DNA from 2 places in the Streptomyces sp. NPDC052910 genome. Region 2 is predicted to be linked to the other one. Evidence: riboswitches for the same ligand, from Rfam matches in the RefSeq annotation. Region 2 holds a riboswitch; the other holds the start of a gene.
The links. Region 2 has a riboswitch for S-adenosylmethionine ahead of thrC (threonine synthase). Riboswitches for the same ligand answer to the same signal wherever they lie in the genome.
Positions count from the first base shown of each region.

Region 1: it holds a riboswitch for S-adenosylmethionine, as region 2 does, so the genes downstream of both, ACZ6X9_RS12590 (aminotransferase class V-fold PLP-dependent enzyme) here and thrC (threonine synthase) in region 2, are expected to answer to the same signal.

Region 1 is NZ_JBVJJR010000003.1:357,996-365,426, reverse strand. It holds gene qcrA (cytochrome bc1 complex Rieske iron-sulfur subunit) at 1-635, shown strand, start outside; gene qcrB (cytochrome bc1 complex cytochrome b subunit) at 632-2,272, shown strand; gene trpD (anthranilate phosphoribosyltransferase) at 2,427-3,494, shown strand; SAM riboswitch class IV at 3,792-3,909, shown strand; gene ACZ6X9_RS12590 (aminotransferase class V-fold PLP-dependent enzyme) at 4,065-5,372, shown strand; gene ACZ6X9_RS12585 (Lrp/AsnC family transcriptional regulator) at 5,539-5,820, opposite strand; gene ACZ6X9_RS12580 (rhomboid family intramembrane serine protease) at 5,817-6,548, opposite strand; gene ACZ6X9_RS12575 (NYN domain-containing protein) at 6,927-7,431, shown strand, end outside.
Region 2 is NZ_JBVJJR010000001.1:1,173,790-1,181,220, reverse strand. It holds gene ACZ6X9_RS05050 (hypothetical protein) at 1-195, opposite strand, end outside; gene ACZ6X9_RS05045 (alpha,alpha-trehalose-phosphate synthase (UDP-forming)) at 306-1,778, opposite strand; gene ACZ6X9_RS05040 (glucosyl-3-phosphoglycerate synthase) at 1,844-2,791, opposite strand; SAM riboswitch class I at 2,944-3,078, shown strand; gene thrC (threonine synthase) at 3,096-4,376, shown strand; gene ACZ6X9_RS05030 (MoaD/ThiS family protein) at 5,121-5,396, shown strand; gene ACZ6X9_RS05025 (cold-shock protein) at 5,826-6,029, shown strand; gene groL (chaperonin GroEL) at 6,563-7,431, shown strand, end outside.

The sequences.
Region 1 (7,431 bases), on a different contig from region 2:
AGGCCAAGGTCATGGCCGACTTCGCCGACGGTGCCGCCGAGTCGGCGATGGGCCGCCGCCCGCTGATCCGCAACACGATGTTCGGCGCCCTGGCGCTGATGCCGCTCTCCGCCCTGTTCCTCTTCGGCGGCATGGGCCCCAAGCCGGGCACCAAGCTCCGCAAGACCAAGTGGGCGGCCGGCAAGATGCTGGTCAACCAGAACACGATGCAGCCCCTGCGTCCCGAGGACGTCCAGGTCGGCTCCCTCACCTTCGCCATGCCGCAGGGCATGTCGGAGGAGGACCACGACTTCCAGAACCAGATCGCCAAGGCCGCCCTGATGATCGTCCGGCTCCGTCCGGAGGACATCAAGGACAAGAAGGAACTGGACTGGTCGGTCGACGGCATCGTCGCGTTCTCGAAGATCTGCACGCACGTGGGCTGTCCGATCAGCCTCTACGAGCAGCAGACCCACCACGTGCTCTGCCCGTGCCACCAGTCCACCTTCGACCTCTCCGACGGCGGTCGCGTGGTCTTCGGTCCGGCCGGGCACGCCCTTCCGCAGTTGCGGATCAAGGTCAATGACAAGGGCTACCTCGAGGCGATGGGCGACTTCGCCGAGCCCGTCGGTCCTGCCTTCTGGGAGCGCGGATGAGTACTGCAGACACCACCGCGGCCGGCAAGGCCGGCCGCAAGGCACCCGCGGGTGAGCGGGTCGCCGACTGGGCCGACGGCCGGCTGGGCATCTACAGCCTGGCCAAGGCCAACATGCGGAAGATCTTCCCGGACCACTGGTCCTTCATGCTGGGCGAGGTCTGCCTCTACAGCTTCCTGATCATCATCCTCACGGGTGTGTATCTGACGCTGTTCTTCCACCCGAGCATGAACGAGGTCGTCTACCACGGCTCCTACGTCCCGCTCCAGGGACAGCGGATGTCCGAGGCGTTCTCCTCGACGCTGCACATCAGCTTCGACGTCCGCGGTGGTCTGCTCATCCGGCAGATCCACCACTGGGCCGCGCTGATCTTCCTCGCCGGCATGTTCGTGCACATGATGCGCGTCTTCTTCACGGGCGCGTTCCGCAAGCCGCGTGAGATCAACTGGCTGTTCGGCTTCCTGCTGTTCGTCCTCGGCATGTTCACCGGCTTCACCGGTTACTCGCTGCCGGACGACCTGCTCTCCGGCACCGGTGTCCGCTTCGTGGACGGCGCGATCCTGTCCGTGCCGCTGATCGGCACGTACCTGTCGATGCTGATCTTCGGCGGGGAGTTCCCCGGCGGGGACTTCGTGGCGCGGTTCTACTCGGTCCACATCCTGCTGCTGCCGGGCATCATGCTCGGTCTCGTGGTGGCCCACCTGATCCTGGTCATCTACCACAAGCACACGCAGTACCCCGGCCCCGGCCGGACCGAGAAGAACGTCGTCGGCATGCCGCTGCTGCCGGTCTACATGGCGAAGGCGGGAGGCTTCTTCTTCCTGGTCTTCGGTGCCATCGCGGCCATCGCGGCGATCGCCACGATCAACCCCATCTGGGAGATCGGCCCCTACCGGCCGGACCAGGTGTCCACCGGCGCCCAGCCCGACTGGTACATGGGCTTCGCCGAGGGTCTGATCCGTGTCATGCCGGGCTGGGAGATCAACATCTGGGGCCACACCCTGGTCCTGGGCGTGTTCATCCCGCTGGTCATCTTCCCGCTGGTGCTCATCGCCATCGCCGTCTGGCCGTTCCTGGAGTCCTGGGCGACCGGCGACAAGCGGGAGCACCACCTGCTGGACCGCCCGCGCAACGCTCCGACGCGCACCGCCTTCGGTGTCGCCTGGATCGCCGCGTACTTCGTGATGCTGATCGGCGGTGGAAACGACCTCTGGGCCACGCACTTCCACCTGTCGCTCAACGCGATCACCTGGTTCGTCCGCATCGGCTTCTTCGTGGTTCCCGCGCTGTCGTTCATCGCCACCCGCCGGATCTGCATGGGCCTCCAGCGGCGCGACCGGGAGAAGGTGCTGCACGGCCGCGAGTCGGGCATCATCAAGCGCCTGCCGCACGGTGAGTTCGTGGAGGTCCATGAGCCGCTGACGCAGGAGCAGCTCCACACGCTCACCGCGCACGAGCAGCCCAAGCCGCTGGAGCTGGAGCCCGAGGTCGACGAGAACGGCGTCGCCCGCAAGGCGTCGGCGAGCCAGAAGCTGAAGGTGCGCCTCTCCAAGAGCATGTACGGGGAGGACAAGTTCGTCCCCAAGGCCACGGCGGAGGAGTACCAGGAGATCACGAGCGGCCACGGCCACCACTGATCCCCTGACCGCCCTCTACTGATCACGACTGATCGCCACGGCAGGAGCCCCGTCCAGCGCATGGACGGGGCTCTTCGCCGTCCCGGGACCTGGTTAGGCTGGGCACGTGCCCTGCGAGGACGGGGCCCCGTACCGACCACCAGGAGCGTGGACCATGAACGTTGCGACCCCGACAGGCGGCGACGGCACGGTGTCCCGGTCCTGGCCCGGCATCCTTGAGGCCCTGCTCGGCGGACGGGACCTGGGCGCGGACGACACCGCCTGGGCCATGGACCGCATCATGCGCGGCGCCGCCACCGACGCCCAGATCGCCGGCTTCGCCGTGGCCCTGCGCGCCAAGGGCGAGACCGTCGCCGAGATCTCCGGCCTGGTCCGGGCCATGTACGCGCACGCCAACCTCATCGAGGTGCCCGGCCCCAGCGTGGACATCGTGGGCACCGGCGGCGACGGCGCCAAGACGGTGAACATCTCCACGATGTCGTCGATCGTCGTCGCGGGGACCGGCGTCAAGGTCGTCAAGCACGGCAACCGGGCCGCGTCCTCCGCCAGCGGCGCCTCGGACGTCCTGGAGAAACTGGGCGTCAACCTCGACCTCTCCCCGGAGCGGGTCGTCGAGGTGGCCCACGAGGCCGGCATCACCTTCTGCTTCGCCGTGAAGTTCCACCCCGCGCTGCGGCACGTCGCCGCCGCCCGCCGCGAACTGGGCGTCCGGACGACGTTCAACGTCCTCGGCCCGCTGACGAATCCGGCCCGCGTCCGCGCCCAGGCCACCGGCGTCGCCGACGCGCGGATGGCACCGATCCTGGCCGGCGTCCTCGCCGAACGGGGATCGTCGGCGCTGGTGTTCCGCGGTGACGACGGGCTGGACGAGCTGACGACCACGGCGACGTCGCGGGTGTGGGTCGTACGGGACGGTGTGGTGCGGGAGGAGCACTTCGATCCCCGGGAGGTCGGGATCGAGCTGGTGCCGGTCGAAGCGCTGCGGGGCGCCGACGCGTCGTACAACGCGGACGTGGCGCGGCGGGTGCTGGCCGGTGAGACCGGGCCGGTGCGGGATGCGGTTTTGCTGAACTCGGCGGCGGCGTTGGCGGCGCTGGAGCCGTCCGACGAGCCGCTCGTCGCGCGGATCGCGGCGGGGATGGCGCGGGCGGCCGAGTCGATCGACTCGGGGGCGGCTCGGGCGGCGTTGGAGCGGTGGGTGCGGGTGAGCAACGGGGGGTGAGGGTGCCCCGGTCCCTCCCTTTCGCCGTTTCCTGGGGCTGCGCCCCAGACCCCCTTGTCGCGGCTTCGCCGCTCGTCCTCAATCGCCGGACGGGCTGGATAGTGCCGCCCTGGGCGCGCACTTCAGCCCGTCCGGCGATTGAGGACAACCGCGCGGAGCGCGGTTTCGGGGGTCCGGGGGCGCAGCCCCTGCAAGAAACGGTGAAAGGGAGGGACCGGGGCACCCCCACGGCGTGAGCCGTCCGCATCGCGGACCCCGCTTTTCCCGCCCCGACCCCCTATGCCATACTCCCCACCAGGTCACGAGTGACAGCGACACAGGCCCCGGCCCGCTGTCCGGCAACCCTCCGTCCGTGGCGGGGTGCCCCGGGTGATGACCGGGCCGCAGGCAGTGAGGTCTGCGGCAAGCGCGGATCCCTCGCCAGGGATCCTGGTCGTCGAGGGAGTTCCTTCCGTGATCAAGCGAATGCGCTAGGGCCGAGAGCCCCTTCTCCGCGCCCGCACATTCCTCTTCTCCTGCGCCGCCGTGCTGCCGTGCAGTGATCTCGCCTGCCTTCCACGGGAGTTCGTCATGTCCTCCGCCGTTTCCGCCGCCGTTCCCGCCACCGCCGCCCGGCCCGTCGCCTCCTCGCCCTCGCTGCCGCTGCCCGTCCTCGGCCGGGACGTCCGCGTCCCCGTCGCCGGCGGCGGCGACGTCACCTACGCCGCCCTCGACTACGCGGCGAGCGCGCCCGCCCTCCAGCGGGTGTGGGACGACGTGGCCGCCTACGCGCCGTACTACGGCAGCGTGCACCGGGGCGCGGGGTACCTCTCGCGGCTCTCCACCGAACTGTTCGAGAACAGCCGGGCGACGGTCGGCGCGTTCCTCGGCTGCCGCGCCGACGACCAGGTGGTCTTCACCCGCTCGACCACCGACTCGCTCAACCTCCTCGCCGCGGCCCTGCCCGCCGGCACCCGCGTCTTCGTCTTCGAGACCGAGCACCACGCCGCCCTGCTGCCCTGGACGCGCCGCGCGGAGACCGGCGAGACGCCCCTGACCTGGCTGGAGGCGCCGCGCAGCGCCGGGCAGGCCGTCGAGACGCTGGAACGGGCGCTGGCCGCCCGGGAACCGTACGGGCCCGCGCTGGTCTGCGTGACGGGCGCGTCCAACGTGACGGGGGAGGTGTGGCCCGTCCGGGAACTCGCCGCCGCGGCCCACGCCCACGGCGCCCGCGTCGTCCTCGACGCGGCCCAGCTCGCGCCGCACCGCGCGGTCGACATCCGCGAACTGGACGTCGACTGGGTCGCCTTCTCCGGCCACAAGCTCTACGCGCCGTTCGGCGCGGGGGTGTTGGCCGGACGCGCGGACTGGCTGCGGTCCGCCGCGCCGTACCTCGCCGGCGGCGGCGCCACGCGCAGCGTGCGCCGGGGCGCGGCCGGCGCGCCGCCGGAGGTGGAGTGGCACGACGGCGTCGCCCGCCACGAGGCGGGAACCCCCAACGTCATCGGCGCCCACGCGGTCGCGTCCGCCTGCCGCGCCCTGACGGAGGCCGGGTTCGAGCGGCTCGCCGCCCGGGAGGAGGCGCTGCTCACGCGGCTCCGGAGCGGGCTCGCGGCGGTGCCGGGCGTTCGCGTCCTCTCCCTTTTCGGGGACGACGCGCCGCGGGTGGGGGTGGTGTCGTTCGTCGTGGAGGGGTGGGACAGTTCCGCGCTGGCGGGGGCGCTTTCCGCCGAATACGGGATCGGGGTGCGGGACGGGTTGTTCTGCGCTCATCCGCTGGTGCGGGTGCTTCTCGGGGAGCGCTCGGGGTCGGCGGTCCGGGTGAGTTTCGGTGTCGGGACGCCTGATGAGCACATCGAGCGGTTTGTGCGGGCAGTGGGGGAGTTGGCGCGGCAGTAGCCGCTTGGGGGTCGCGGCCCCTCCGGACGGGCTGACTTCAGCCCGTCCGGCGCTTGAGGACGAGCGGCGAAGCCGCGGCAGGGGGGGGTCTGGGGGCTCGCCCCCAGGAATCGGCGAAGGGGTGGGACCGGGGCACAGCCCGCCGCAGGCGTCCCGCGCGGAGCGTCTAGCTGTCGAGCCCGATCGCGAACGCCGCCTCCAGATCGTGCTGCGAATACGTACGGAACGCGATGTGCGTCTCGGTCGACGCCACCCCGGGCACCTTGCTGATCCGCCCCGGGATGACCTCCGCGAGATCGTCGTGCCGTGCCACCCGCACCATCGCGATGAGGTCGTACGCCCCGGTCACGGAGAACACCTCGCTCACCCCCTCCAGCGCGGCGATCTGCTCGGCGATCTCGGGGATCCGGTCCACGTCCGTCTTGATGAGCACGATCGAGGTGATCACGTCGTTCTGTCTCCTTCGGTGGACCCGGCCGCGTCGTTCACGGGGGATTTCACTCTAACCGGCCGTTCCCGGCACACCCATGCGAAGCCGAAGCCGAGGGCGAAGCCCACGACGTGGGCCAGGTAGGCGACGCCGGGGCGGTCGTCGGGGGCGCCGACGCCGGGCCACTGGAGGGCGAACCAGAAGAGGAGGACGGCCCAGGCGGGGAAGCGCAGCGGGAGGAAGAAGAGGAAGGGGAAGAGGCTGGTCACCCGGGCCCGCGGGAAGAGATGGAGGAAGGCTCCGAGGATTCCGGAGATCGCTCCGGAGGCTCCGACGAGCGACTGGGCGGAGTGGGCGTGCGCGGCCGCGTAGCCGAGCAGGGCGAGGGAGCCGGTGACGAGGTAGCAGAGGGCGAAGGAGAGGCGGCCCATGCGTTCCTCGGTCATCGCCCCGAAGACGTGGAGGAAGAGCATGTTGCCGAGCAGGTGCAGCCAGTTGCCGTGGACGAAGAGGGCGGTGAACGGGGTGGTGAGGGAGCTGGGCAGCCCGTGCCAGAGTTCGTCGGGCACCACGCCCCAGCGGGCGAAGTAGGACGTCTGGGCGGCGACCAGGTCGGGCCCCGTGCCGTACGAGGGATCGAGGCCGGACGCCGGACCGAGGAGGAAGACCACGCAGCAGGCGGCCAGGATGGTGCGGGTGACCCAGGGGGTGCGGGGCCGGTCCCGCCGCACTGCCTTTACGATCATGGGCAGATCATGGCGTACCGGGGCAAGCGGTACGGAGAGCCTCGCCGGTCGCTCCGGCTCGTGCCGGTCCCAACCCGTCGCGGGTCGGGCAGGCCGTAGGGTTACGACGAACGCCCCGCACCCCGTATGCCATGAACAGGACGGACGGCACCCATGGACGTTCCCGGGCCGACCGCCACCACCCGGTGGCGCCGCACCCCGTGCGGGCACCCCGCACGCCCCGGCGCGCCCCGCGCGGCCGCCGTGGCGGGACGGGGCACGGGAGGGGGGCCGGCCGGTGGGACGATCGGGTCGGTGCGTCGTGGCGGGAGTGACGCGGTGGACGGGATCGGACCGGTGGACCGTCCGGGGACGAGCTGAGGAACGGAGCGGACACGCGTGGTGGAGCACACGGACGACGAGGAGACGGCCGGTGACGACGGCCGGGCCGACGGCGTCGGCGAGGTGCTCGACCGCCCGTTGCCCGAGGGCATCCGGCGGCGCGTCATCGGACTCGTCGCCGAGGCGTTCGGCGGGCTGACGGTCGCCGAACTCCCCGCTCAGTTGCGCCAGTACGCCCGCTTCACCCCCGCCCGCCGCGCCAAGTTCGCCGGCAACGCCATGGCCGCGGCCGTCGAGACCGACACCGCGTTCCGGCAGCGGGTCTCGGCCCGGCTCCGGGAGACCGGCTCCGAGCTGGCCCGCGCCCTGGAGGCCGGTTCGCCGCCCGCCGCCGCGGACCCCGAGGACGTCGCGGCCATGGCCTTCGTGCTGCGCCCGCCCGGCTGGGTGAAGCTGGTCACCGCCGCCGGCGAGGAGGCCCAGCGGGCCAGCGCCGAGCGGGCCGGCGAAGAGGCCCAGCGCGAACTGCGGCAGCTCCGCGAGGAGCTCGCCCGGGTGCGCG
Region 2 (7,431 bases):
CGGGGCGGCGGGACCGGCGGAACCCGAGGAGCCTGAGGAACCCGAAGGGGACGGCCGTCCGGAGGTGGCGGCCCCCTTGTCCCCCTTGGATTCCGTCTTCCCGTCGTCGGATCCGGACGAACAGCCGGACGTCGTCACGGCGAGGGCGGCGGCCGTTGCCGCCGCCAGGGCGACCCAGCGCGGTGCGATCGACATGCTCCGATGCCTACCCCGCCGCACCACCCGTCAGCCGTGCGGACGAAGCACGACGGCGCGAACGGGAGTCCGCCCCGCGCCCGGGCGCCCCTTCCGCCCCCGTCACCGCGTCAGGGCCGCAACGCCCGCAGCGCGTCGAGCTGTTCGAGGAACCAGCGCGCGGGGGGCAGGGCCGTCGCCGCCGCGGCCAGCCGCTTGCACCGGTCCGCGCGCTGCCCCGGGTCCATCAGCAGCGCCTCGTGCAGGGCGCGGGCGGTGGCCTCGACGTCGTACGGGTTGACGACGAGCGCGTCCGCGCCCAGCTCCGCCGCGGCACCCGCCTCCCGCGACAGGACCAGCGCGCAGCCGTCGTCGGAGACGACCGGCACTTCCTTGGCCACCAGGTTCATGCCGTCGCGGATCGGGTTGACCAGGGCCACGTCCGCCATCCGGTAGGCCGCGAGGGACCGTGCGAAGTCGTCCTTGACGTGCAGGGCGACCGGCTGCCAGCCGGGTGTCCCGAACTCCTCGTTGATCAGGCCGGCGACGCGTTCGACCTCCGCCGTGTAGTCGCGGTAGACGCCGAGGTCCTGCCGGGAGGGGTAGGCGAACGCGATGTGCACCACGCGCTCGTGCCACTGCGGGTGGTCCTCCAGGAGCCGCCGGAAGGCGTGGAGGCCGCGGACGATGTTCTTCGACAGCTCGGTGCGGTCCACGCGGACGATCGTCCGGCGGCCGGCGCCGACCTGCTCGCGCAGGGCGGCCATCCGCTCCTCGACGTCCGGGCGGTGCGCGCGCTCGCGCAGGAAGGCGGCGTCCGCGCCGAGGCCGTGGACGCCGAGCAGGGTCGTCCGCCCGTCGAGGCGCACGGCCGTCGCCGACCCGTCGTCCGCGCGCTCGACCTCCGCGCCGAGGACGTCGGCGCAGCAGGCGGCGAACGCGTCGGCCCAGCGGCGGGTGAGGAACGCGGCGCGGTCCCCGCCGAGGATGCCGCGCAGCACCTGCGCGGCGACGTCGTCGGGGAGCATCCGGTAGTAGTCCGGCGGCGCCCACGGGGTGTGCGAGAAGTGGCCGATGCGCAGGTCGGGGCGGCGTTCGCGGAGCAGGCCCGGCACCAGCGTCAGGTGGTAGTCCTGGACGAGCACCACGGCGCCCTCGGCGGCCTCCTCGGCGAGCGCGTCGGCGAAGGCGGCGTTGTACGTCTCGTAGGCGGCCCACTGCTCGCGGAACGCGGCGTCGAAGACGGGCTCCAGCGGCGTCTGGTAGAGCAGGTGGTGGACGAACCACAGCACCGAGTTGGCGATGCCGTTGTACGCGGCGGCGAACGTTCCGGCCGGGATGTCGAGCATCCGTACGCCGTAGCCGCCGGTGTCGGCGGGGTCGAGGCGGCGGCCCGCGCGGCGGGCGGCGAGCCGGTCGCCCTCGCCGAGCGCGGCGCAGACCCACACCGCGCCGGAGTCCGTCCCGATGGCGCTGAGGCCGGAGACCAGGCCACCGCCGCCCCGGCCGGAGGTCAGGGAGCCGTCCTCGGCGACCCGGTAGGAGACCGGGCCGCGGTTGGAGGCCACGACGATGGGGGCGTTCTGCACGTGCTCAGCGACCATGACGCGAGCCTTGCCAGCCCGCCAACCGCTCAAACGTACGCCTCCCCCTCTTGCGCGCCGCCCGCCTACGCCGCGCGGTGCCGCGCGTACTCGGGGACCTGGGCCATCGGCGGGCGCTCCTCGGTGTCCACCGGGTACGTCCGCGGAACGAATCCGTCCGCCGTGCGCTCGAACTGGGTCAGCTCCGGGCGGACCAGCGGTTCGCGGCCCAGCCGCACCTGGGCGGTGCGGTAGATGGCGGCGGCCATCCGGCCCAGCGCCCGCCCGTCCTGGTGGCGGTGCTTGCGCACCCCGACGTCGACCTGGGCCAGCGAGTCCAGGCCCACCGCGTGCAGCGCGTCGACGAGCAGCCCGAGCTCGACGCCGTAGCCGACGGGGAACGGCAGCCGTTCCAGCAGCGAGCGCCGCGCCGCGTACTCGCCGCCCAGCGGCTGCACGAAACCGGCCAGCCGCGGCCAGTGCAGGTTGAGCAGCGGACGGGCGACCAGCTCGGTGACCCGGCCGCCCTGGCCGGCCGCCTCGCCCAGCGGACGGTCGTACATCGCCTTGACGAAGGCCACGTCCGGGTCGGTCAGCAGCGGGCCGACGATGCCGGAGACGAAGGCGGACGAGAAGTCGCGCAGGTCGGCGTCGACGAAGCAGACGACGTCGCCTGAGGTGACCAGCAGGGACCGCCACAGCACCTCGCCCTTGCCGGGAACCGCGGGCAGCCCGGGGAGCACGGCGTCCCGGTGCTCGACCCGGGCCCCGGCCGCCCGGGCGGCCGCCGCCGTGCCGTCCGTCGAACCGGAGTCGAGGACCACCAGCTCGTCGACGAGCGGCACGTCCTCGGTCATCAGGTCGCGGCGGATCGCGGCGACGATGTCCCCGACCGTGGCCTCCTCGTTCAGCGCGGGCAGGACGACGCTGACCGTGGTGCCCGTCTCGCGCTTCGCGGCGAGCAGCCGGTCGAGCGGGCGGTCCGCCGCGGTCCAGGACCGCCGGGACAGCCAGCGCTCCACCTCTTCCAGCACGTGAACGACTCCTCGCTTCTGGTCCGTCTCGCGGTGCGGACTGGCCCTCTCGCCACGCCGCACCTTCCGTTACAGTCTTGAACAACGCGGAGCACGCCCGTATGTCGGGGGTGCCGCGCGCACAAACGCCTGGGCCGCGCCCAGTGCCATACCGCTCATCCAGAGGGGCAGAGGGACACGGCCCGTTGAAGCCCCGGCAACCCTCCAGCCGGTCTCCTCGTGAGGCTCCCGGCGGGGAAGGTGCCAATTCCGTCTCGTGGCGAGGTTCGCCACGGGGAAGATGAGGAGAAAGGGCCTCGCCTCCATGGCTGTGCAAGCCGTCGAACGCGCCACTTCCGCCGCCGCTTCTTTCGGTCCCGCCGTCGCGCTGTCCTGCCGCGAGTGCGGCGAGCGCGTCCCGCTCGGACCGGTCTTCGCCTGCGCCTCCTGCTTCGGTCCGCTGGAGGTCGCCTACGAGCTGCCGCTCGGCGACCCCGAGGGGCTGCGGCGCCGTATCGAATCCGGACCCGCGAACATCTGGCGGTACGCGCCGCTGCTGCCCGTCCCCGCCGACGTCGCCTCCCGGCCCAACCTGGAGCCCGGCCTCACCCGGCTCGTCCGCGCCGACAACCTCGCCCGCGAGCTCGGCGTCACCGGCGAACTCCACGTTAAGGACGACTCCGGCAACCCCACGCACTCCTTCAAGGACCGCGTCGTCGCCGTCGCGGTGGAGGCCGCCCGCGCCTTCGGCTTCACCACGCTCTCCTGCTCCTCGACCGGCAACCTGGCGGGCGCGGTGGGCGCGGCGGCGGCCCGCGCCGGCTTCCGGTCCTGCGTCTTCATCCCGCACGACCTGGAGGCCGGCAAGGTCGTCATGGCCGCCGTCTACGGCGGCGACCTCGTCGGCATCGAGGGGACGTACGACGACGTCAACCGCTTCTGCTCCGAGCTCATCGGCGATCCGCTGGGCGAGGGCTGGGGCTTCGTCAACGTCAACCTCCGCCCCTACTACGGCGAAGGATCCAAGACCCTCGCCTACGAGATCTGCGAACAGCTCGGCTGGCGGCTGCCCGACCAGCTCGTCGTCCCCGTCGCCTCCGGCTCCCAGCTCACGAAGATCGACAAGGGGCTGAAGGAGCTCATCTCCCTCGGACTGGTCGAGGACCGCCCCTACCGGATCTTCGGCGCCCAGGCGGAGGGGTGTTCGCCGGTCTCCCGCGCCTTCAAGGACGGCCAGGACGTGGTGCGTCCCGTCAAGCCCGACACCATCGCGAAGTCCCTGGCCATCGGGAACCCGGCCGACGGGCCGTACGTGCTCGACATCGCGCGGCGTACGGGCGGAGCGGTCGAGGACGTCACCGACCCGGAGATCGTGGACGCGATCCGGCTGCTCGCCCGGACGGAGGGCGTCTTCGCCGAGACGGCGGGCGGCGTGACGGTGGGCGTCACCCGGAAGCTGCTGGAGGCCGGGGCGCTGGATCCGTCGTTGACGACGGTGGTGCTGAACACGGGGGACGGACTGAAGACGCTCGACGCGGTGGCGGCGGGGCCTTCGGCGGTCATCCGGCCGAGCCTTGGGGCCTTCCGGGAGGCGGGGCTGGGGTAGGGGGCGGGGGTTCGCCCCAATCCCACCCTTTCACCGTTTCTCGCGGGGGCTGTGCCCCCGCACCCCCCGCGGGGAGGCCCTGGGCGTTCGGGGCTGCGCCCCCGGCCCCCGAGGCCCGGGTTGTGCCCCTGGGTTCGAGGGCGGGGCTGCGGGTCCGTTCCTGCCCGGCGACCGGGTCGCGCCCCCGGCCCCGGCCCCGGCGTTCGCTGTGCGCCCACGGTGAGCGTGCGGGACCGCGACCCTACGCGCCGAGGTGCGGGGCCGGGCGTTCCGGGACCCGGCCATCGGGCCGGGCCCGTGCCGAAGGGCGCGGGAGTCGGGCCCCCGGCCTTCGGGGGATTCGGGGCTGTGCCCTGGGTTTCGGCGTGGGGGCGGGGCTCGCGTGGAGCGTGCGGGCCTGGGCCCCGGCGCCCCGGGGCCGGGTTCGCCCCGCCGCCGAGGCGCGGGCCGGCCGTCCGGGCCGGGGTCCGCTCAAGCACGGGGAACGGCGTCCGCGCTCAGGGCGTAAGGCCGCGCCCTGGGCGCGCTCGGCCGAACGGCCCCCTCGCGTGGAATGGGCGCCGCCCGTGAGGGCGCGCCGGTGGGGGGTGCGGGGGCGGAGCCCCTGCGGGAAACGGTGAAAGGGCGGGGGTGGGGCGTCTCCCTCCCGGCCGGGCGCGACGCGTGCCGCATGGAAACAGCACTCCTGAACGAATCAACGAACGAACGACCGATCATCAGTCAGCCGATTGGAAAGGCAGCCCCATGAGCGTCACCGTCCGCATCCCCACCATCCTCCGCACCTACACCGGCGGCCGAGCCGAAGTCCCCGCCCAGGGCTCCACTCTCTCCGAGGTGATCGGCGACCTGGAGAAGAACCACCCGGGGATCGCCCGGCGCCTCCTCGACGACGCCGGCAAGCTGCGCCGCTTCGTCAACGTGTACGTCAACGACGACGACGTCCGCTTCGAGGGCGGTCTGGCCGCGGCGACGCCGGACGGCGCGGGCGTGTCGATCATCCCGGCGGTGGCGGGCGGCTGAACGCCCGCGCCCGCGACGGCGGAAGCCGCGCGCCGCGCCCGAATCGGGAATCGCCCCGGCCGTTAAGCGGACGGGGCGATTCCGTCTGTTGAACCGCGATACAGTTGGGACGTTCCCTCTTCGGTGTCAGAGCCGAACGCATATGAGAACCCGTCAAGTTGCGCAGCAATTACGTGCGCGAATTGTCGGGTTGGCCGGCGTATGTCCGGCCCGACTTGCCCTGGAACCTCCCCAGTTGGCCGGTTATCGCCCCTCGGCGGTGCCGGTATTTCTCGTCCGTCTGACCTGTTGCAGACGGCATCCGTGCAGATACATTCAGCCGCGGTCGACGCGTTCCGGCGCACACCCCTAGGTGTCACAAGGGGTGAGGTCTGACCCGGGTCCGCGAAGTGCGGTCCTGCGCAAGGGCCAGTAATAGGGGAGTTAGGCATGGCTCAGGGCACCGTCAAGTGGTTCAACGCGGAGAAGGGGTACGGCTTCATCGCGGTCGACGGTGGTGCGGATGTTTTCGTCCACTACAGCGCGATTCAGATGGACGGCTACCGCACCCTGGAAGAGGGGCAGCGAGTCGAGTTCGAGATCTCGCAGGGCCAGAAGGGACCTCAGGCCGACATGGTGAGGGTGACCGCCTGACCGCGGCGCATCGACCACCGATCGCTCAGTCTGTCGAAGGGGCCCGCGCCGGGAGGCGCGGGCCCCTTCATGCTGTTGTACGGGCGGAGGCGGTAGCGGTGGCGGTGGCGGCGGTGCGGCGGCCGGGCCGCGGCGGGCGGGCGCGGGCAAGGCGGGCGAGTCCGGCAGGGCCGGCTGGGTCGGTAGGACCCGGCAGGACCTGGCAGGACCCGGCAAGACCCGGTAAGAGTCGTCGGCCGGGGGAGTGCGCCGGGGTCCGGATGGGCAGGGTCTCCGGGGCGTCCCGGACGGGTCTCCGGGAGGACCCTGAGAAGGCCCGGGGATGACCTCGGTCTTCGGAGGGACGCTTGCACTCGGAGGTGCCGAGTGCTAATCATTGGCTTAGCACTCTCCGAGTGAGAGTGACAGACTTGGACCGTCGGTGAGGTCCGTGAGTCCGGCGGGGCAAGGAACCGCCGAGCACGCGGGCCGTCCGTCGCGGGCGCCTGCGCGGTCCGGAGCAATCCACCCCCAGTCCGGGAGGACCACTTCACATGGCCAAGATCATCGCGTTCGACGAGGAGGCGCGGCGCGGCCTTGAGCGCGGTATGAACCAGCTCGCCGACGCCGTCAAGGTCACCCTCGGCCCCAAGGGCCGCAACGTCGTCCTTGAGAAGAAGTGGGGCGCCCCCACGATCACCAACGATGGTGTCTCCATCGCCAAGGAGATCGAGCTGGAGGACCCGTACGAGAAGATCGGCGCCGAGCTGGTCAAGGAGGTCGCGAAGAAGACGGACGACGTCGCCGGTGACGGCACGACGACCGCGACCGTCCTCGCCCAGGCGCTGGTCCGTGAGGGTCTGCGCAACGTGGCCGCCGGCGCCAACCCCATGGCCCTGAAGCGCGGTATCGAGAAGGCCGTCGAGGCCGTCTCCGCCGCCCTCCTGGAGCAGGCGAAGGACGTGGAGACCAAGGAGCAGATCGCCTCCACGGCCTCCATCTCCGCCGCCGACACGCAGATCGGCGAGCTCATCGCCGAGGCGATGGACAAGGTCGGCAAGGAAGGCGTCATCACCGTCGAGGAGTCCCAGACCTTCGGTCTGGAGCTGGAGCTCACCGAGGGTATGCGCTTCGACAAGGGCTACATCTCGGCGTACTTCGCCACCGACATGGAGCGTATGGAGGCGTCGCTCGACGACCCGTACATCCTGATCGTCAACTCGAAGATCAGCTCGGTCAAGGACCTGCTGCCGCTCCTCGAGAAGGTCATGCAGTCCGGCAAGCCGCTGCTGATCATCGCCGAGGACGTCGAGGGCGAGGCCCTGTCGACCCTGGTGGTCAACAAGATCCGCGGCACCTTCAAGTCCGTCGCCGTCAAGGCCCCGGGCTTCGGCGACCGCCGCAAGGCCATGCTCGGCGACAT